DNA from 2 places in the Bacillus cereus group sp. Bce041 genome. Region 2 is predicted to be linked to the other one. Evidence: a T-box and tRNA genes for the amino acid it is inferred to sense, from the RefSeq annotation. Region 2 holds a T-box; the other holds one or more tRNA genes.

Region 1 (11,363 bases), on a different contig from region 2:
AGAACTAAAATTGCAATTGCCATAACATACTTCTGTCTCTAAAATGATGCTATACAAGACAAAGAGTTATAGTATGCCGACTTTTCAATATGGAACTACAACTATGGATTACGACATCGAATATAATCACGATAAAAAACATATCCATTATTATAGATGAAAGAGATTCGGCTCATAGTACCAAAGATATTACTGTCAAGCAAATTGAGGGGATTATAAAAAAAGAAGAAAAAACACCTACAGTATAAAGGGACTGTCTAAAAAGTAAAAAACTTACTAAATTATTTCCCTCCATCACTTATAGTATTGGAGGGAAATAATTTAGTAAGTTTAAATAAAGAATTTGTTAACGCTTTATACTGTTTAAAAACAACTTTTCATAAATATCAAGATTTACATTAATGTTTTCAATGACAGAACTAATTTCTAACTCAAGTACAGTATCATAGTGTACTAATAGCAAAAACAAAAAATATGTATACAGAAAGACAAAATATCCACTAGCGAAAGTTGACATTTTAGCCTTACTACTTAAGAATTGCGGAAACGAATCCCCATGAAACCTCTCATTCCTTGAAGAATAAATAATACCATCTAAAATTAACACTGCATTTTGTTTGGTATTAAGTTGAACATCTCTATTATTTAAGTTAATACTCTGACCCGCCAACACAATCTTAAATAAAGATGCACATCTTCTCTGGGTATCTGCATTAAAGATGTTATATTTCGTTAAGATATCATCATATAGAGCATTATCTACCTCGGTCAAAACTCTTTTGACTCTTTTCCGTATATGTTTAACATGTCTTCTTTCCACATTTGATATTGAGTTATTGAGTAGCCTCTTGGATAAAAACTCTAAGGATTGTAGAGGTATTAAATTATGAAATCTTTCAAATGTATCTTTTACTATCTGATAAGAGTCTATATACAAATCCCAAGTTTTTTTCGGTTGTTCTGTATTACCTTGAAAAATACCTAATACATATGAATCAACCGCTCTCCATGTATTATCAAAAGCGATATCTGGTCTTAATGGTAATCCATCGAGACCATCAAGGAAATAAGCAAGCGCCTTATGGAACTCATTATCATCGGTCTCAGGGAATTTGAATGGAATAAATCCCCCTGTCGTGGTGGCATGTATTTTTTCCATCAATAAATTATAGTGTGGTAAAGAAATTCTTTTTCCTTCTTCCCAGTTATTATTAAATTCTAATCTCAGTCGTTGATAATTATTCACAACAAATGCCTCCTCCTATACTTCTAAGCTAATATAATAAGTTTCTTACTCACAAAATTTATTATATGTGATTCCCAACATAATTGGCAGTATATTAAAAAACTTAATATTTATTTTCAAATTCCAAATAGATAGAATGATTAAATGGGTACATGAAGTTGAACTGTCTAATCCAAACTACTAAGTTACTGATGTTGATATAAAAGGCTAAGAAACCCTTATTTTTAAGAAACTCATTCAATAGACTTTGTTTTCCTTTTAGATTTCAACTTATCTCGTATCGAAATTTTTTATGCCTTGTTTGGTGTAGATTTGGGTGCTATGTAGCCCTGCTCTAATAAGAGGGTTGGAGATTGTGGAAACTCCCCCCCTCTACATCAAAAAAGGAATGAGACATCTCATTCCTTTTACCATTATACAGACAGTTAAAGACATAATTTTGTGGTCACAATATTGGTCACAGCGGTCACAGAACCTGCGCCTTTTTTAATAGAATTTCATTTATATAAATCCTTAAGACCCCCTTTAAATCAACGTTTTCCCCCGTAGCTCAGCAGGGAGAGCGCCACCTTGACAGGGTGGAGGTCGTGAGTTCGAGCCTCTCCGGGGTCATATAAAAAAGAGACACCATATCAACCTTCTACGTGATATAGTGTCTCTTTTTTATCTCATTCAATTACTTCCCACCAAACATCTTCTCCAAAGACTTTGCATTGGCAAACAATACTTCTTTCAAGTTATCGTCAGCAACGATTTTATAGTCGCCATCTTTGTCTTTCTTTAAGTTCAATGTAACTTCGCGAGTTGCCATTGCTGCATCTTTATCCGTTAAGTTTTTGATGATAGTTGAGGTCATTGTTTTTTCGATTGCTTTTTCAGATTGTTCTTTGTCTTCACTAAATGCGCTAGCGAAGGCCATTGGCATAACTTCTCCCACTGCTTTTGTTACAGCAACGGATAGATCAGCAGATGTAATTTTCACTTTCACTTCTGCTTTGTCATCCTTTTTCGATACTTCTTCTAGCTTTTCAAATTTAAAGTTCTTTGTAATTGCACTTAGCATTGCTTTTGCCTCAGTATCATCTGTTTTTTCATTTAGTTTATTAAATTCCTTGTCACTCTCAACAAATGTACGAGCTTTTTCTATATCACCTTTTTGTATCGCTGTTAAAAATTCTTCTGTAGTATCTTTCGGATTTGCACACCCTGCTAAAACACCTGCTGTTAATCCTACTACCATCATTAATAGCAATAATTTCTTTATCTTTTGCACGCTCATTCTCCTCTTATCTTTTCTAGTAAGTCAGCATCATACAATATTATGAAACTGACATTACAAACATTTTTTAGTATAGCATTTATATGATTCGTTTTCTATTAATTCCCAAAAGATAAAGGGCCTTGCAGCATTCCTACAAGGCCCTCTTCTATCAATCTGTATCCGTAGCACAAATGAACCACATTTTCTGTTCCCTACTATCTAACACCATCCAAGTAACATCCCACGCAACATCGTAAAACCAATCTGTCCAAGGGCGATAGCTTTCGAACACTTTAATATCTTCGTATCGATCTTGGAACATATATTGACATACATTGACTGCTAATTGTTTTGCGATAACTGGTCGTTCCTTAAACCCTTCATATGCTCCGCCCCACAAAATTTGCGCAGCAATGCTACCATCAAGCATAACTGCCAGCTGCTCTTTAAAACGAAACTTATATTTGTCTGATGTATGTATTTTTAACTCTTCTAAGTTATTGATTATGTCTAAAGAGTTGAAGATTCTTCTAAAGAAGTGCTCATGTCCATCTTTCGAATGTGGTATTTCTTTAAAAAAATTTTCGTTATGCACTTTAAAACAGCTTATTATTGTTCCACCAATTAAGTTTTGTTCCTTAAACGTGTTTATAAGTTGCTCAACAGATGAGTCATTCGTGTCTATTTTTTCAAACGTTCCCTCTTTCCATCTCATAACGCCCACTACTCTCTATTAAAAATTTGTTTCTTCATTATAAATAGCAAAATAAAAACCAGCAACTTTAAGGTTGCTGGCTTAGCTCTTATTCATATTCGAAAAAACAATAACAACTGCTCCAAACAAATAATGCCCTACTACCATCCACATATTCCAATCAAAAATCATAAACGATAACCAAAGCGATATATTAATAGCAGTAAATAATAAATATAAAATGAAATCTCTCTTTCGCATTGCTCCTCTATTCATCAAAATGTAAACGGCACCGATAGGAGGAAAAGACAAATATTTTTCTTAACGAACACGAATACTAAATTACTGTCTACAAAAGATTCTCCTTTTCATCACAATACCTGCTTCGACATCGGCCTCACTACCCTATATTCATCACTATAAGCTTCCTTTATGATTAAAGGCGGATATTCACTTTTTTCTTCCTCAATCATTGTAAATACTTCTGTTTTCTCTTGTAATGTATTAGATTCTCTATTTTTAGTAGGTTTTTTACTTGTTTTAATTTCCCTTGTTACTTCGCCAAGTTTTCGCCCAACTTCTTCTACTTTGGCAGGTTCATTCGTAACATAATATTCTTGTTCGTCCCATACTAATATAGGTGGCACTTGTTCTCTTTTGTTACATATTATATAAGTAGTACTAGCTACAAGTAGTAGACAAGTTAATAAATAGAAGATAGTTTTTTTATTCATATACTACACTCCTTATCTATCATTTCATTGGATTATATAATATAAGTTATTTATAGTAAATGGATTTAATGGTATTTTTTAGGTTGAATAATAAAAAAAAACCTTACCGAAGTAAGGTTCCGTTTTTACATTCTATAGTGACTGACTTATTAAAACAATCATTACAATAATCGCTATAAGCATAACAACTAAACAGGCGATTAATTTATAAAATCCTCGTTTCGTTAACGTCCCGCCTTGAACGTCTTTACGAATAAATAAGAATACGGCTAAAAATAATACAAGCCCAATGCCAAAAGCATACATCATTTGCATATGTTAATCTTCCTTTCTCTCTTCCATCTTAATATCTTTTTGATAAAACAACAAATGAGATAAAAACTGTACTCATTGTAAGTGCCATAAGTATATTTAATAATTCAGTAGCAGATAGTGTAAGTATTTTTAAGTTTAAGCCGATAGAGAAAAGAAGATAATATGCCGTTAACGCAAAAAAGGTTACAAACATTCCTTTATAACGAATAAGTTTCATTCGCTCATCTTTTTCTTTAAATTGCGGGTGCAAGTAGCTTAGACAGAAACTCATAATCATCATCCCAAGCAATGGATACGTTATGGCTGGCGGTGCAGAATGCGTCATTATACCTGTTAATATCATAAATCCACTCATAAATAGAAAAATAATCCCCATAATTACAAAGTACTTTTGTGAATAATTCATCCCTATTCCCCCTCTTCTTTTCCTTCATAAATAAATACATGTTCTATCGTTGTCTGAAATGTTTTCGCTATTTCAAATGCTAGCGGAAGTGATGGATCGTATTTCCCTTTTTCAATTGAGATAATGGTTTGTCTGGAAACTCCAAGTTTCTCAGCCAACTTTTCTTGAGATAGTCCAAATTTTTTTCGGTATTCGACCATTTTATTTTCCAAGGAAATTTCTCCCTCCTTCCATATACCGAGTATATATGTAAAGGAAACTTTACATCAAGTTCCCTTTACATATATTTTGATTATTATTCACGCTATTTATATAGAAGAAACTTTTTTCAATTTCAGCACGTCTATTTTGAAGCGAAACACGGAACACTGTAAATAACTGTTACTATATCTCCTCACTTCTTTTTTTAAAATTTAATATCTCCATATTTGTTTTATCCTTTTAAAATATTTCATTTATTTCTTTATTTCACGAAATACGTTATTTGTTTTACGGTGTTTTTCGTCATATTTATAGAAACTAACTGTTTATGGAGCATTTTTTATGTTTAGCAACTTTTTTTGTAGAAATCCTTCACTTTCCTTTCAATATTTAACACTATCTAAATAAAGTTTACGATAAATTCATAATTTTTTATTTTTTATACTATATTCCGTTATATTGTTGTATAATATCTATGAAAGCGCTTATTATTTCAATATACATAATTCAAACTGATTTTATCGAAACATTCTAACTATTATACCTATATTTAAATGCAACAATTATAGCTATTAGTATAGGCATACCAAATATATCCACCCCATTTTTCTGTAAAATTACTTTATAACATGAAAGATTAACTTGGGTGATAAGTTATTGTGAATGTTTTTTTACAAAACAGATAAGTAATAGTGTTTGGTATTATGTAAATTATTGTAATAACATAAGAGTAAAGAAAACATTTACATTGATTATTGATTCATTACTTATTGAAAAAGAGCAAAATGCACCTTTGTATGGAAAAGGATTATATGCATTGGGAGGTTTAAACAAATGACGAGGAAGAATACAACGACAAACCCTTGGGCCAAGTTCCACGGTCCGAACCTTGGTTATGTTATTGAACAGTATGATCTTTACGTAACTGGAGCAGGTTCTGTTGATCCGGAATTACAAGAGCTTTTTGAAATTTTTGGAGCTCCTTCGTTTCAAGATGATGTCGTAACAGGGGACAACACAGCAACACATTTTTCTCCTCAAAACACAGGTAACATTGAAAAAATTCTTAAAGTCGTTCAACTAGTTGAGCAGATTCGTTCTTTCGGGCACACGTTGGCTCACATCAACCCGATGGAAGATGCTGCAAATGGACAATCTCTTCTTGAGAAAGCAATGAGCGAACTGAGCGATGCTGACTTGAAAGCGATTCCAGCAAAAACAGTATGGCAAGATGCACCAGAAGGTATTCACACTGCACTTGATGTAATTCATAGATTAAAAGACGTTTATACAAAATCTTTAGCTTATGAATTTTCTCATATACAAGATAGTGAAGAACGCGCGTGGTTGCATCAAATGGTGGAATCAAATTCATTGCGTCAACCACTATCAAATAAAAAACGAACTGCTCTTTTAAAACGTTTAACAGCTGTTGAAGGTTTCGAGCAATTCTTGCATAAAACATTCGTTGGGCAAAAACGGTTCTCTATCGAGGGCGTTGATATGCTTGTACCTGTTTTAGATGAAATTGTTCTAGAAGGTGCTAAAAACGGCGTTGAGGATGTCATGATTGGTATGGCTCACCGCGGTCGCCTAAGCGTACTTGCTCACGTATTAGAAAAACCATATAGCCACATGTTTGCTGAGTTCAAACATGCAAAAATAGAAGGCGCAGTGGCTAATTCTGGCTGGACTGGCGATGTGAAATACCACCTAGGTAGAGAACAAGTCGTTAGTAACGAAGAAGTTAGCACTCGCGTGACATTAGCAAATAACCCGAGTCATCTTGAGTTCGTGAATCCTGTAGTAGAAGGTTTCGCACGTGCTGCTCAAGAGAATCGTAAAAAATCTGGTCTTCCAGATCAAGATACTTCAAAATCATTCGTAATTTTAGTTCATGGTGATGCTGCATTCCCTGGTCAAGGTATTGTATCTGAGACACTCAACTTAAGCAGATTGAACGCGTATCAAACAGGCGGAACGATTCATGTTATCGCAAACAATGCAGTTGGTTTTACAACTGATAGCTATGATTCTCGTTCTACGAAATATTCTAGTGACCTTGCAAAAGGTTTCGATATTCCGATTGTTCACGTGAACGCTGATGATCCGGAAGCTTGTCTTGCAGCTGCTAACCTTGCAATTCAATATCGCATGTTGTTCAAAAAAGATTTCTTAATCGATTTAATTGGTTACCGCCGCTACGGTCATAACGAAATGGATGATCCAGCAGTTACGCAACCACAAGTGTACAAAAAAATTAAAAACCATCCAACTGTAAGAGCAATTTATGCAGATCAATTACAAGCTGCTGGTGTTCTAAATGCAGATGAGGTTGAAACAATTACACAGTTTACACAAGAACAATTAAAATCCGACTATGCACAAGTACCACCAGCTGATACGAGCGATGCAACAATTCACGTTAAAGTGCCAGATGTTGTTGCAAAAGGTATTCAGTCAATTGATACTGGTGTTGAGATTGACTCACTTCGTGCAATTAATGAAGGTCTACTATCTTGGCCGGAAGGATTTAACGTATATCCGAAAGTGAAGAAAATTCTTGAGCGCCGTAAAGATGCTCTTGAAGAAAATGGTAAAATTGAATGGGCACTTGCTGAATCGTTAGCATTCGCTTCTATTTTACAAGAAGGTACGCCAATTCGTTTAACTGGTCAAGATTCACAGCGTGGTACATTCGCACACCGTCATATCGTATTACACGATACTGATACAAACGAAACATATTCACCATTGCATCGCTTACCAAACATTAATGCATCGTTCTCTGTTCATAACAGTCCGTTATCAGAGGCTGCTGTTGTTGGTTACGAATATGGTTATAACGTATTCGCTCCAGAAACTCTTGTTATGTGGGAAGCGCAATATGGTGACTTCTCAAATACTGCGCAAGCATTATTTGATCAATATGTTTCAGCTGGAAGAGCAAAATGGGGTCAAAAATCTGGCTTAGTTCTTCTATTACCACACGGTTATGAAGGTCAAGGACCAGAGCACTCTAGTGCACGTCCAGAGCGTTTCTTACAGTTAGCTGCTGAGAATAACTGGACAGTTGCAAACTTAACGAGTGCGGCACAATACTTCCATATCCTGCGTCGTCAAGCATCTATCTTAGGAACAGAAGCTGTTCGACCATTAGTATTGATGACGCCGAAGAGTTTATTACGTCACCCACTTACGCTTTCAACTGCTAGTCAGTTAAGCGAAGGACGTTTCCAACCTGCTTTAGAACAAGAAAACCTTGGCATGAAACCAAATAAAGTAAAACGTCTTGTTTTAAGCACAGGTAAAATGGCGATTGACTTAGCAGCAGAAATCGAGTCTGGTAAACATGAGTACAACTTAGACGAAGTTCATGTCGTTCGTATTGAGCAATTGTACCCATTCCCTGCTGAGAAAGTTCAATCTATTATTAAACGCTTTAAAAACTTAGAAGAAATCATTTGGGTTCAAGAAGAACCTCGTAATATGGGTGCATGGCATTACATGGCTCCAATTCTGTTCGAACTTGCTGGAGATAAAGTGAAAACAGGCTACATTGGACGTCCTGATCGCTCTAGTCCATCTGGCGGCGATCCATTCGCTCACAAAGCTGAGCAAGAGCTAATTGTTGCACATGCTTTAGATGTGAAGTATAACTTCCGTCAAGATAAACAAGAAATTGAAGTTTACAGCAACTAAAAAGTAACAATGAAGGTTTCTAGCTTGTTCCTTGGGCAGATATTCTGCCCAAGGCCAGGCTAACAAATGGAGATTACCGAAGACAAAAGAAGAAAAAACACACCGTTAGGCAAATAAGGGGAGGACATTTAAAATGATCGAAATTAAAGTACCTGAGCTTGCAGAATCTATTACTGAAGGAACTATTTCACAATGGCTTATCAACGTAGGCGACAAAGTTGAGAAAGGTGGCAGCGTTGTTGAGCTTGAAACTGATAAAGTCAATGTAGAAATCATTGCAGAAGATTCAGGTATTGTATCGAAGTTACTAGGCGAACCTGGGGATACAGTTGAAGTTGGCGCAACTATCGCAATTTTAGATGCTAATGGAGCACCAGTTGCAGTAAGTACACCTGCACCAGTGGCTGAGCAACCAAAACAAGAAACAGCTGAAGCACCGAAAGCTGCGGCACCAAGTGCTGAGCAAACTGCAACACTACAAGGGTTACCAAATACAAACCGTCCTATCGCATCACCAGCTGCTAGAAAGATGGCTCGTGAATTAGGAATCGACTTAAACGACGTACGTAGTACAGATCCACTTGGACGCGTGAGACCACATGATGTACAAGCTCATGCTGCAGCACCAAAAGAAGCACCAGCTGCTCCAAAGAGCCCAGCTCCTGCTCCAGTTGCAAAAACGGAATTCGAAAAACCAGTTGAGCGCGTGAAAATGTCCCGCCGCCGTCAAACAATTGCAAAACGTCTTGTAGAAGTTCAACAAACATCTGCAATGTTAACAACATTTAACGAAGTTGATATGAGTGCGATCATGGAATTACGTAAAGAACGCAAAGATGCTTTCGAGAAAAAACATGATGTACGTCTTGGCTTCATGTCATTCTTCACAAAAGCAGTTGTTGCAGCATTAAAACAATTCCCATTATTAAATGCTGAAATTCAAGGTGACGAGCTTATCATTAAAAAATTCTATGATATCGGTATTGCAGTAGCAGCTCCAGATGGATTAGTTGTTCCAGTTGTACGCGATGCTAACCAATTAAACTTCGCTGAAATCGAAAGCGAAATTCGTGAATTAGGTAAAAAAGCACGCGATAACAAACTTTCATTAAAAGAACTACAAGGTGGTACATTTACAATTACAAACGGTGGTGTATTCGGTTCTCTAATGTCAACACCGATCCTAAATAGCCCTCAAGTTGGTATTTTAGGAATGCATAAAATCCAAGTACGCCCAGTTGCAATTGATAACGAGCGTATGGAAAACCGCCCAATGATGTACATTGCTTTATCTTACGATCACCGTATTGTTGATGGTAAAGAAGCAGTTAGCTTCCTTGTTGCTGTTAAAGATATGCTTGAAGATCCAAAGTCATTATTATTAGAAGGTTGATAGATTAAAAATCTATTAAAGGCTGTAGAATGATTCATTCTACAGCCTTTTTTTATTGTGTTCATACGGGACAAATTTCATGACATAAGGTAATAATGTATGCCTAAACGTAAGGAGGATTAAAATGAATAACCTTCCAATTCATGCAAAACTTAAAGTAAATAAGGATACTTTCTTCCTCCCCGATTCAAACGGGGGTGTCTATTTTCGAAATAACGCCAGTTCATTTCGTATGGACGGTGATGGAATTTATGACTGGATTGAAAAATTAATGCCAATGTTTAACGGGAATTATTCTTTAGCCGAAATAACCGATGGCCTCCCTCTCCCCTATCAAAACCGTGTATTTGAAATTGGAGAGATTTTATATGAAAATGGTTTCGTTCGTGATGCAAATCAAGATGCACCTCATGAATTAAACAGTACATTACTCGACAGATATGCTTCGCAAATTGAATTTTTAGAAGCCGATTCTCATTCAGGTGCTTTAAAATTCGAAACGTACCGCGGAGCAAATGTCCTTGTACTTGGTTCTGGGGATATGCTCACTTCCTTAGTTTCTTCTTTATTAGAATCTGGTTTACCTACATTTCATTACCTCGTTACAGATCGGGATGAAACAAACTATGACAGAATACATGAGCTAATAGAACGTGCATATGAAGTTGATAACAGTGTACTCCTTCAAGAAATCGATACTACAATTGACCGTCCCTTGCATGAAGTATTCGAACCTTTTGATTGGATTTTATATGTTTCTCAAAACGGAGACATTGACGGTTTAAAAACAGTTCACACTATTTGTAGAGAAACGAAAAAGAATTTCATACCAGCTATTTGTTTATCAACACTCGGTATAGCTGGACCTGTCGTAACAGAAAATCGTGATGAATGCTGGGAATCCGCATGGCATCGGCTACATGAAACGACTTTGCAAAATGAAAATTCATCGGATTCCTTCTCACCAATTACATCTGCCATGTTAGCAAATGTAATCGTTTTTGAATTGTTTAAACATGTCGCGGATGATTCATATCGTGAAAAAGAATCACAATTCTTTTTATTAAACTATGAAACACTTGAAGGAACGTGGCATCCTTTTATAAAACACCCTCTTGCAACTGATGAAAGTTTTACAATTGATACGATAGAAAATCTTTCTGAAAAACTTGAGCATCGGTATGGCCAACATACTTCAACTGATGTATTCCGCTTTTTCGACTCATTAACTTCTAAAGAAGCCGGTATATTCCATGTATGGGATGAACAAGATTCATATCAATTACCATTATCACAATGCTATATTCAAGTAGCCAATCCATTATCAGATGGCCCAGCTCCCCTTCTGCCTCTTATGACTCGTAGTGGATTAACTCATAATGAAGCACGCCGAGAAGCTGGTTTAACAGGA
Region 2 (11,363 bases):
TCCGTCTGTTATTGTGCCGAAAGAGTACACTGTAGAAGCATTACTACAATATGTTTGTGAATCTATAAAATGAAAGAATGGGGATAGAAATCTATGAACTCTTTACAATTTAATCGTCATCGTCGTTTAAGACAAAGCGGGGGCATGCGTGCACTTGTGCGTGAAACGTTTTTACATACGGAAGATTTTATTTACCCTATTTTTGTATTAGAAGGTGAAAATGTTCGTAATGAAGTTCCTTCTATGCCGGGCGTATATCAAATGTCTTTAGATTTATTGCAAGCTGAAATGCAAGAAGTTGTTGATTTAGGTATTCGTTCTGTTATTGTATTTGGTTTACCTGCTGAAAAGGATGAAGTTGGATCATCAGCATATTGTGATCATGGAATTGTACAACGTGCTATTCAGCAAATTAAAGGTGATTTCCCTGAGCTAGTAGTAGTTGCAGATACATGTTTATGTCAATTTACAAGCCATGGTCATTGCGGTGTAATTGAAGATGGGATTATTTTAAATGACGAGTCTCTTGCAGTTCTTGCGAAAACAGCTGTAAGTCAAGCGAAAGCAGGAGCGGATATTATTGCGCCATCAAACATGATGGACGGCTTCGTAACAGCAATTCGTCATGCATTAGACGAAAATGGTTTTGGACACGTGCCAGTTATGTCGTACGCTGTGAAATATTCATCAGCATTTTATGGACCATTCCGTGATGCTGCGCACGGTGCACCGCAATTTGGTGACCGTAAAACATATCAAATGGATCCGGCAAACCGTATGGAAGCATTCCGTGAAGCAGAATCAGATGTAATGGAAGGTGCAGATTTCTTAATCGTAAAACCAACTCTTTCTTACTTAGATATCGTTCGTGATGTGAAAAATAACTTTAATTTACCAGTTGTCGCTTATAATGTAAGTGGTGAATATTCGATGATTAAAGCGGCAGCGCAAAATGGTTGGATTAATGAAAAAGAAGTTGTTCTTGAAAAATTAATTAGTATGAAACGTGCAGGGGCAGATTTAATTATTACGTATCATGCAAAAGATGCAGCAAGATGGTTACAAGAAGGAGGCGCTAAATAATGAAAAAGTTTGATAAGTCAATTGCAGCGTTTGAAGAGGCGCAAGACTTAATGCCTGGTGGCGTAAATAGCCCGGTTCGTGCCTTTAAGTCTGTTGGGATGAATCCGTTGTTTATGGAGCGTGGAAAAGGCTCTAAAGTATATGATATCGATGGGAATGAATACATCGACTACGTATTATCATGGGGTCCTTTAATTCATGGTCATGCAAATGATCGTGTTGTAGAAGCGTTAAAATCTGTTGCTGAAAGAGGTACAAGCTTCGGTGCACCAACAGAAATTGAAAATAAATTAGCAAAACTTGTTATTGAGCGCGTGCCATCAATTGAGATTGTGCGTATGGTTAACTCTGGAACGGAAGCAACAATGAGTGCACTACGTTTAGCTCGTGGTTATACAGGTCGTAATAAAATCTTGAAATTTATTGGTTGTTACCACGGTCATGGTGATTCGTTATTAATTAAAGCTGGTTCTGGTGTGGCGACTTTAGGTTTACCAGATAGTCCTGGTGTACCAGAAGGTGTAGCGAAAAATACGATTACAGTAGCTTATAACGATTTAGAAAGCGTAAAATACGCGTTTGAACAATTCGGTGATGATATTGCTTGTGTAATTGTAGAACCAGTAGCAGGAAATATGGGGGTTGTTCCTCCGCAGCCTGGATTTTTAGAAGGTCTTCGTGAAGTAACAGAACAAAACGGTGCATTGCTTATTTTTGATGAAGTAATGACAGGGTTCCGAGTAGCTTATAATTGTGGCCAAGGTTATTATGGCGTAACGCCTGATTTAACATGCCTAGGTAAAGTAATCGGTGGTGGTTTACCGGTAGGAGCATACGGTGGTAAAGCGGAAATTATGCGCCAAGTTGCGCCAAGCGGACCGATTTACCAAGCTGGTACTTTATCAGGTAATCCACTTGCAATGGCGGCAGGTTATGAAACGTTAGTACAGTTAACGCCAGAATCATATGTAGAATTTGAGCGTAAAGCTGAAATGTTAGAAGCTGGATTACGTAAAGCAGCTGAAAAACATGGCATTCCGCATCATATTAACCGTGCAGGCTCTATGATTGGTATTTTCTTTACGGATGAACCCGTTATTAATTACGATGCAGCAAAATCTTCAAACTTAGAATTCTTTGCGGCTTACTATCGTGAAATGGTAGAACAAGGTGTATTCTTACCACCATCTCAATTCGAAGGTTTATTCTTATCGACAGCACATAGTGATGCAGATATTGAAGCGACGATTGCAGCAGCTGAAATTGCAATGTCAAAATTAAAAGCGTAGTGTATTAGAGAAAATCGCTCTCCATAAGGGGAGCGATTTTTTTTATTCATAAAGTAAGCTTCCCACACATAAATCTGTAATGACATATAGTTTGGGAGGGGGAAAAGAAGTGGCTACAGATCATTCATTACGATTTTCATTAAAAGAATCTGTGTGGTTCCAAAAAGGACAGGAAGTCGAAGAACTTTTGTCAATTTCGTTAGATCCAGACGTTGAGATAGAAGAGCTTGATCATGAAGTAATCGTGAGAGGACAATTAGATTTAACGGGAGAGTATGTTGCACGAAAAGATGATTCCGCGTATTCATTAAGAGAACTATCGCCAGCAAAGTCAATTGATTATGTAGAAACAAGAGAAGATGGGGTTAATGAACTTGTTCATTCCTTTCCACTTGAAATATCAATTCCGAGAAATCGAGTGAAAGTAATTGAAGAGCTATATGTATCAATCGAGGAATTTGATTATGAATTAAAGGAAAATGGTTGCTTACAATTATTAGCGGATATATCTATTACCGGTTTGTGTGATGAAGAGAGAAGCGAGGATGAAGTTGAAGAGGAAGAAACGGTGTATGCTGAGTTAGAAGAAGATTCAGCGCAAGAGGATGAAAATAGACCGGCGCCGCATGTAGAAGAACCAGCATATAAGGAATCAGATGAGTGGGAAGATTACGCATTTGAACCGTTCCAATTAGAGGAAAGAAAAGAGCAGGAATTAGAAGAAGAGAAAATAGAAGAACATGAATTTGTGGAACGTGAAGAGGAGCAAGAAACAACGCCGCAATTTGAACTGTTCGGACGAAAAGATTTCAAGAAAGAAAAAGCGAAAAAGCAGGAAGAACAAGAAGAAGAGTACTCACAGCGAGATGAAAATGCGCTTTATTTAACAAAACTATTTACGAAAGAACCGGAAGAAGAATTTACAAAGTTAAGAATGTATTTCGTGCAAGAAGGGGATACAATTGAATCTATTGCAGACCGTTATGAAACGTCTGTACAAAATTTATACCGTGTCAATCAAACAGAAGATATATTTTTAAATACGGGGCAAATTATTTATATTCCCGTTTCAAGGGTAAAGGCGAAATAAGGAAGTGAGTGTTTTCACTCACTTCCTTTCTTAGAGGCTATGTTTTGAATAGAAAGGGTTATTCGTATGGATATTGAGTTGCGAAATCACTATGAACCTATCGTGAGGCAATATAGATTGGATACGCAGCATATGGAAGAGCACGGAAATGTAATGAAAATTTATACGAATCAAGGTCCATATGCACTCAAGAAAATAGAAGGCAGAAAGTTAGAGCGGAATAACTTTCTGCATCATATTCAATATTTGAAGGAGAAAGGTTTTTCAAATTATGTACCTATATATCATGCGACGGATGGAAGTTATATTTTAAGTGACGGGACGTATAATTATTATTTAATGCCTTGGTTAGAACGTGCAGAAGGAAACGGTGAGGACAATGATCAATACCATAAAATGTTTCAGACACTTGGAACGTTGCATCAAAAAACTGTGAAGGAAGAAACGTATACGGAAGAAGATTTAGAAAAACATTATACAAGTATATCCGATCGTTGGGAAAATGATGGTGAGATGTTAGAAGAGTTTCTCGTAGAATCTGAATCAAAATGGTATATGTCCCCGTTTGAATTGCAATATTGTACGTACTATCATCATGTAATGAGAGCGCGTGAATTTGCAACGAAGCAATTAAATGAGTGGAACGATGCGATGAAAGAAAAGGAGAAAACGCGTATTACTTTTGTGCATGGTAATGTGTCACTGAATCATTTTTTATTTGACTATGAACGGAATGGCTATTTTATTAGTTTAGAAAAATCGAAGTTTGCAACGCCTGTGCAAGATATAGTAGGTTTTTATTCACGGTCTTTAAACACATATCCAATCGCAAGAAGTGATCGGTTTGAATGGTTTCAAATGTATCAAAAAAATTTCCCTTTTACGAAAGAAGAGCAACTACTTATGTTTGCGTATATGACGTATCCATCGCAATTTATTCGGCAAATCCAGTCTTATAAGAAAAGAAGAGATAATCATAACGAGGAAAATGAACTGCGCGGAGTAAAGAGTTTGCAACAATCGCATTGGCTCGTTAGCAATATAGAATATTTCCTGTCACAATTACAAGCTGCCCAGCAAGGGAACGGATAAAGTAAACATTCCCCGCTGATGATTAGCCTTCACTAATTGGGCGTTTACGGGCACCAGGGCTCCCATCTAACTTCTTTGCTTCAGCTGAGTTTTGAGGTGGAGGTCTTACTGCCCACAAATAGCGGGGTAAAGAAGATAAGTAGAGGATTCTACTTATCTTCTTTTTGGCACCAAAAGCTGTAGTTTTAAATTTATCTTGACGAATAAGGTTTCGTTTTTTACACTATTGTATATAATAATTAACAATCATATAAATGCCTTGAAGGGGAAGAGTATAACATGAAACGTCTTCAGAGAGGAGAATCATTAGCTGGGAGATTCTCTAGATAGTTATGTTAGAAGGTAGCCCTGGAGCATCTTTTCTGAACGGAATAGTTCTTATTAGGAAAAGACGGATTTGTCCGTTATCAAATTAAGAGTATAAGCAAATTATGAATTTGTTTGTAAATAAAGGTGGTACCGCGATGTCCCTCGTCCTTTTTGGATGAGGGACATTTTTTATTTTAAGGAGGGAAAATAATGTCAAACACGGAAAAGAATTTACCAACTAAATATGATCATATGTCCGTTGAAGAAGGCCTTTATCAATGGTGGCTTGAAGGCAAATATTTTGAAGCAACAGGAGACGAGAAGAAACAACCGTATACAATTGTAATTCCACCTCCGAACGTAACTGGTAAGTTACACTTAGGTCATGCTTGGGATACAACTCTTCAAGATATTTTAACTCGTACGAAGCGTATGCAAGGATACGATGTACTATGGCTTCCAGGAATGGACCATGCTGGTATCGCAACACAAGCGAAAGTAGAAGGAAAACTTCGTGAAGAAGGTATTTCACGTTACGATCTTGGCCGTGAAAAATTCCTTGAAAAAGCTTGGGAGTGGAAAGAAGAGTACGCTTCTCACATTCGTCAACAATGGGGGAAAGTTGGTTTAGGACTAGACTATTCTCGTGAACGCTTCACATTAGACAAAGGTTTATCAGATGCGGTTAATAAAGTATTCGTTCAATTATACGAAAAAGGCTTAATTTACCGTGGTGAATATATCATCAACTGGGATCCAGCAACACGTACAGCTCTTTCTGATATTGAAGTAATTCATAAAGAAGTTCAAGGTGCATTCTACCATATGAACTATCCGTTAACAGATGGTTCTGGTCACATTCGTCTTGCTACTACTCGTCCAGAAACGATGCTTGGTGATACAGCAGTAGCAGTTCATCCAGAAGACGATCGTTACAAACATTTAATCGGAAAAACAGTTACACTTCCAATCGTAGGCCGTGAGATTCCGATTATTGCTGATGAGTACGTAGAAAAAGATTTCGGAACGGGCGTTGTAAAAATTACACCAGCTCATGACCCGAATGACTTTGAAGTAGGTAACCGTCATGACTTACCACGCATCTTAGTAATGAACGAAGATGGATCGATGAACGAAAAAGCTGGTAAGTATAACGGTATGGATCGTTTCGAATGCCGTAAAGAATTAGTAAAAGACTTACAAGAAGCTGGCGTATTAGTAGAAATCGAGCCACATATGCATTCAGTAGGTCATAGTGAGCGTAGCGGTGCGGTTGTTGAGCCTTATTTATCAACACAGTGGTTCGTAAAAATGGCTCCACTTGCTGAAAAAGCAGTAGCGCTTCAACAAAAAGAAGAAGAAAAAGTAACGTTCGTACCAGAGCGTTTTGAAAACACATATTTACGTTGGATGGAAAATATTCATGACTGGTGTATTTCTCGTCAATTATGGTGGGGACACCGTATTCCAGCTTGGTACCATAAAGAAACTGGTGAAGTATACGTAGGTACAGAAGCACCAGCAGATATTGAAAACTGGAATCAAGATAACGATGTACTTGATACATGGTTCAGTTCAGCATTATGGCCATTCTCCACACTTGGTTGGCCAAATGAAGATTCAGCAGACTTCAAACGTTACTATTCAACAGATGCACTAGTAACGGGTTATGATATCATCTTCTTCTGGGTATCTCGTATGATTTTCCAAGGTTTAGAGTTTACAGGCGAGCGTCCATTTAAAGATGTATTAATTCACGGTTTAGTTCGTGACGAGCAAGGTCGTAAAATGAGTAAATCTCTTGGTAACGGTATTGATCCAATGGATGTTATCGAGAAGTACGGTGCAGATGCAATGCGTTTCTTCTTATCAACAGGAAGTGCACCAGGTCAAGATTTACGTTTCAGCATGGAAAAAGTAGAATCTACTTGGAACTTCATTAATAAAATTTGGAACGCATCACGTTTCGTATTAATGAACATGGATGATATGAAGTATGAAGAAATCGATTTAACTGGTGAAAAATCAGTTGCGGATAAGTGGATCTTAACTCGCTTAAACGAAACAATCGAAAGCGTAACACGTAACATGGATAAATATGAGTTCGGTGAAGCTGGTCGTTCATTATACAACTTCATTTGGGACGATTTCTGTGATTGGTATATTGAAATGGCGAAACTTCCACTATACGGTGAAGATGAAGCAGCTAAGAAAACAACTCGTTCTATTTTAGCTTACGTATTAGATCAAACAATGCGTCTATTACACCCATTCATGCCATTCGTAACAGAGAAAATTTGGCAACATTTACCGCATGAAGGCGAGTCTATTACAGTAGCTGCGTGGCCAACAGTTCGCGAAGATTTACAAGATACGGAGGCTGCGGCAGAAATGCACCTTCTAGTTGATATCATTCGCTCTGTTCGTAACATCCGTGCAGAAGTAAATACGCCAATGAGCAAAAAAGTTCAAATGCAAATTAAAGCAAAAGATGAGGCTGTACTTGTTCAACTTACGAAAAATAGCTCTTACATTGAGCGTTTCTGTAACCCAAGCGAATTAACAATTCAAACGGAATTACAAGCGCCAGAAAAAGCAATGACTGCAATCGTATCAGGTGCAGAGTTATTCTTACCGTTAGCTGATCTTATCAATCTTGATGAAGAGAGAGCTCGTCTTGAGAAAGAACTTGAGAAGTTCGATAAAGAAGTAGAACGTGTACAGAAGAAACTTTCTAACCAAGGTTTCGTAGCGAAAGCTCCTGCAGCGGTTATTGAAGGAGAGCGTGCGAAAGAGCAAGATTACCTAGAAAAACGCGAAGCAGTTCGTCAACGTCTAGCAGATCTTGAAAAGTAAAAATGTTTTTAGAGACTCACTATATTGGTGAGTCTCTTTTCTTTGCGTATAATAGAACTATGAAAGTTGTCTTTTGAAAGGGGAAAAATATACGTGATACATACATACGAAGAAGCGATAGGGTGGATCCATAGCCGATTGAAATTTGGAATTAAGCCAGGATTAGAAAGAATGAATTGGATGTTAGAAGAACTTGGAAATCCAGAGCGTCATATAAAATGTGTTCATCTTGCTGGTACAAATGGAAAAGGTTCAACGTTAACATATATGCGTTACATGTTAGAAGGCGCGAAATATAAGGTAGGAACGTTTACCTCTCCTTACATCGAATCATTTAATGAACGCATTAGTGTGAATGGAACACCAATTGCAGACGAAGAGATTACTGAACTTGTAAAGCTGGTAAAACCAGTCGTGGAAAAACTAGATGAAACGGATTTAGGGGAAGCGACAGAGTTTGAAATTATTACTGTTATGGCGATTTGCTATTTCGGCAAATTCAATTTCTGTGATGTTGTTTTATTTGAAACAGGGCTTGGTGGACGTTTTGATTCTACCAATGTTATACACCCTGTTCTCACGATTATTACGAATATCGGTCACGATCATATGCATATTTTAGGAAATACACTAGGAGAAATTGCATATGAAAAGGCGGGGATTATTAAGTCTGGCGTGCCGGTAATTACTGGTGTACAAGATGAAGAAGCTTTGCAAGTCATTCAAAATGTTGCAAAGGAAAATCATGCAAACTTATACGAGATGGGCAACCATTTTACAGCATTACATAAACAGTCTAGTGAAGATGGAGAACAGTTCGATTTCACTTGTCCTTTCGCCTCTTTTGAAGATGTGCGAATCACAATGAAAGGCAGCCACCAAGTAGGAAACGCAGCACTTGCGCTTATGGCAGTCATGTATGTAAAAACATACTTATCATTTTTAATTGAGGAAGAAGAAATAAGAACTGGATTACAGGAAGCGTATTGGGTGGGGCGCTTTGAAAAACTGCAAAATAATCCAGATATTATTATAGATGGTGCTCATAATCCAGAAGGTATCGAAAGCCTTGTGAAAACAGTAGAAGCGCATTACAAAGATAAAAATGTAATAGTGTTATTTACTGCCCTTGGTGATAAACAATTACATAACATGGTAGGCCAATTAGAAACCATTGCAGATGAAATTATTTTTACAACATTCGCCTTTGATCGTGCTATTTCTGCTGATAAGCTTGCATCATATTCACAGAAAGAATCAAAATTAGTTTTTGAAAATTGGAAAGAGGCAATTGATACAAAAGTTGAAATGATAGCAGAAAATGATGTTTTTATCATAACAGGTTCTCTTTATTTCATTTCTGAAGTACGAAAATATATTTGCGAGAAAAACTAGATAGTCTTTGCTATCTAGTTTTTTTGTTCTACAAATGAAGTCAAATGCATACATATAAGATAAATATATAGGGTTATTTGGCGAATTCCTCTGACAAATATCTCGTTTTTTTATGAAATGAATATGATATGATGCGGACAACGATAAGAGGTGAGGTGTGAGTGTATGGACAAGCAATCACGAACGATCTCAGTGAAAGTGAATGGAACAGAAGCGAAGTATGAGGAAAAAAAGAAAGATGAATTTGAATGGATGGTAGTAGAAAGTGAACGACCGAAAAATGTTGTTCCGTTTCAAAAAGCGAAATCAATGTCTGTGGAAAAATACCGAAAGAAGTGGAGTAATACATTAATTGTAATCGTTGCAACTGCAATCATTATCGGTACGGCGTTTGGAATGGGGATGCTTCATTTACTTACTGGACAAGGAACGACAGGAGGAAGTGAAGTGACAGCTTCAAGGCCGAGTGGAAATGGAGAATCAAAGGTGGGTGGAACGGCAGAACAAACACCAGCACCGAAAGAAGAAAAACAAAAAGCACAAGCAGGAACGTCATTGGATCCAATGAAATTATTTTTTGTTCAAGGGGGGCTTTATTCTTCTGAAGAAAAGGGACAGGCAGCTCTTGAAGAATGGAAAGGCAATGGGGGCATTGGTGCTTTGAGACCGAGCGGTGATAAGTATGCAATAGTTGTTGGTATTGCTAGCGATGAACAGTCTATAAATCAATTAATGACTAAGTATAAAAATGATGGTGTCTCCGTTTTAAAAAAGAACTGGGATATAACAGATAAAGCATTGCTGAAAGATGATAAAGAAGTAGGAACATTTTTAACAAAAGTGCAGCCATTATACACTCATTTAGCAAAATATGCTTCTAGCGTACAAGTTGGTGGAAAAAGCAGCGCAAAAGATATAGAAGTAATTGAAAAAGAATGGAAAAAGGTTGAAAAAGAAGGGAAAAGTATGAAACAAGAAGAAGCAAAGAAACTGTATATGTATACGTCGGTAGCTGTACAAACAGTAAAAGATGGGAAGATGGATAAGGAATCTTTGGCGAAATTAAATCAAGTTATTATTGATGGTTTACTCTCGTATGAAAAAATTGTTTCGTAGAAAGTGAAATGATAGGATAATAAAATGAGTAAGAAAGAAGTACATGTACTTCTTTCTTTTCTTTTGAATTTAGAGCAAAGTGCTTTCTCTATGACAGGAATATAATCGTATGCAATAAAGAAGTGTTATTTTAGTTAGAGAAATTAATATTTCTTTCATTTGTGGGCAAACTATTCCTTTGATACGATTAATATAAATTGTTCTGCTTCATGTGAGAAAGGAAGGAGAAAATATGAGAAAAATAATTTTAGCTTCAGGGTCACCTCGGAGGAAGGAATTGCTTGAGTTAGCTAGTGTGCCATTTGAAATCGTTGTAAGTGAAGTAGAGGAAACAATTGGTGCATATTCATCGCCTTCTGATATTGTAATGTCGCTTGCCTTGCAAAAAGCATCAGCGGTGGCAGAAAATAATAGTGATCACATTGTGTTAGGTGCAGATACAATTGTTATATATGAGTCGCGTATTCTTGGTAAGCCTTCTAATGAGGATGAGGCGAAAGAGATGTTGCAATTACTATCAGGGAAAACACATGAAGTGTATACAGGTGTTGCAATTATAGCAAAAGAAAAAACGGTTACTTTTTATGAGCGTACAGAAGTTACATTTTGGGAGTTAACAGAAGAGGAAATTGATACATACGTCGCGTCGAAAGAACCTTTTGATAAAGCCGGTAGTTATGGGATTCAAGGTAAAGGATCTATTTTCGTTCAAAATATTCAAGGGGACTACTATAGTGTAGTTGGCTTACCAATTGCACGTCTCGTTCGGGAATTAAAACAATTTGATATTGATGTAACCCATGCGTAAAATTGCATGGGGTTTTCTTTGAGAGAACAAATAAAGGGGTGGAGAGATGAACGGTATTCGTGATGTTGTAAGAGAAGAACAGCCACGGGAGCGTTTATTGTTAGAAGGTGCTGGAAGTTTATCAAATCGAGAGCTTCTCGCAGTGTTACTCAGAACAGGTTCTAAAGAAGAAACAGTTTTAAAGTTGTCAGATAAAATTTTACATCAATTTGATGGCTTACGTATGTTGAAAGATGCAACATTAGAAGAGCTAATTAGTATACATGGTATTGGGATTTCAAAGGCATCGCAACTTATGGCAGCCTTTGAACTAGGCAGAAGAATG

What was found. A T-box is a leader RNA that pairs with one kind of tRNA and senses whether it is charged. The one in region 2 lies ahead of ACUN13_RS03695 (valine--tRNA ligase), so its partner is inferred to be a tRNA-Val.
Region 1: it encodes a tRNA-Val, which carries the amino acid that the T-box ahead of ACUN13_RS03695 (valine--tRNA ligase) is inferred to sense. The anticodon was not compared.

What each region holds. Positions count from the first base shown of each region.
Region 1 covers NZ_JBQXON010000002.1:608,089-619,451, forward strand. The annotation lists gene ACUN13_RS09125 (hypothetical protein) at 347-1,246, opposite strand; tRNA gene ACUN13_RS09130 (tRNA-Val) at 1,788-1,858, shown strand; gene ACUN13_RS09135 (hypothetical protein) at 1,923-2,519, opposite strand; gene ACUN13_RS09140 (hypothetical protein) at 2,677-3,222, opposite strand; gene ACUN13_RS09145 (hypothetical protein) at 3,304-3,462, opposite strand; gene ACUN13_RS09150 (hypothetical protein) at 3,573-3,935, opposite strand; gene ACUN13_RS09155 (DUF3976 domain-containing protein) at 4,068-4,250, opposite strand; gene ACUN13_RS09160 (hypothetical protein) at 4,279-4,656, opposite strand; gene ACUN13_RS09165 (helix-turn-helix transcriptional regulator) at 4,659-4,868, opposite strand; gene odhA (2-oxoglutarate dehydrogenase E1 component) at 5,692-8,559, shown strand; gene odhB (2-oxoglutarate dehydrogenase complex dihydrolipoyllysine-residue succinyltransferase) at 8,693-9,952, shown strand; gene ACUN13_RS09180 (putative thiazole-containing bacteriocin maturation protein) at 10,077-11,363, shown strand, end outside.
Region 2 covers NZ_JBQXON010000001.1:701,496-712,858, reverse strand. The annotation lists gene hemD (uroporphyrinogen-III synthase) at 1-73, shown strand, start outside; gene hemB (porphobilinogen synthase) at 94-1,083, shown strand; gene hemL (glutamate-1-semialdehyde 2,1-aminomutase) at 1,083-2,372, shown strand; gene spoVID (stage VI sporulation protein D) at 2,452-3,462, shown strand; gene ysxE (spore coat protein YsxE) at 3,529-4,554, shown strand; T-box leader at 4,805-5,036, shown strand; gene ACUN13_RS03695 (valine--tRNA ligase) at 5,074-7,719, shown strand; gene ACUN13_RS03690 (bifunctional folylpolyglutamate synthase/dihydrofolate synthase) at 7,813-9,114, shown strand; gene ACUN13_RS03685 (stage II sporulation protein B) at 9,280-10,230, shown strand; gene ACUN13_RS03680 (Maf family protein) at 10,463-11,038, shown strand; gene radC (RadC family protein) at 11,085-11,363, shown strand, end outside.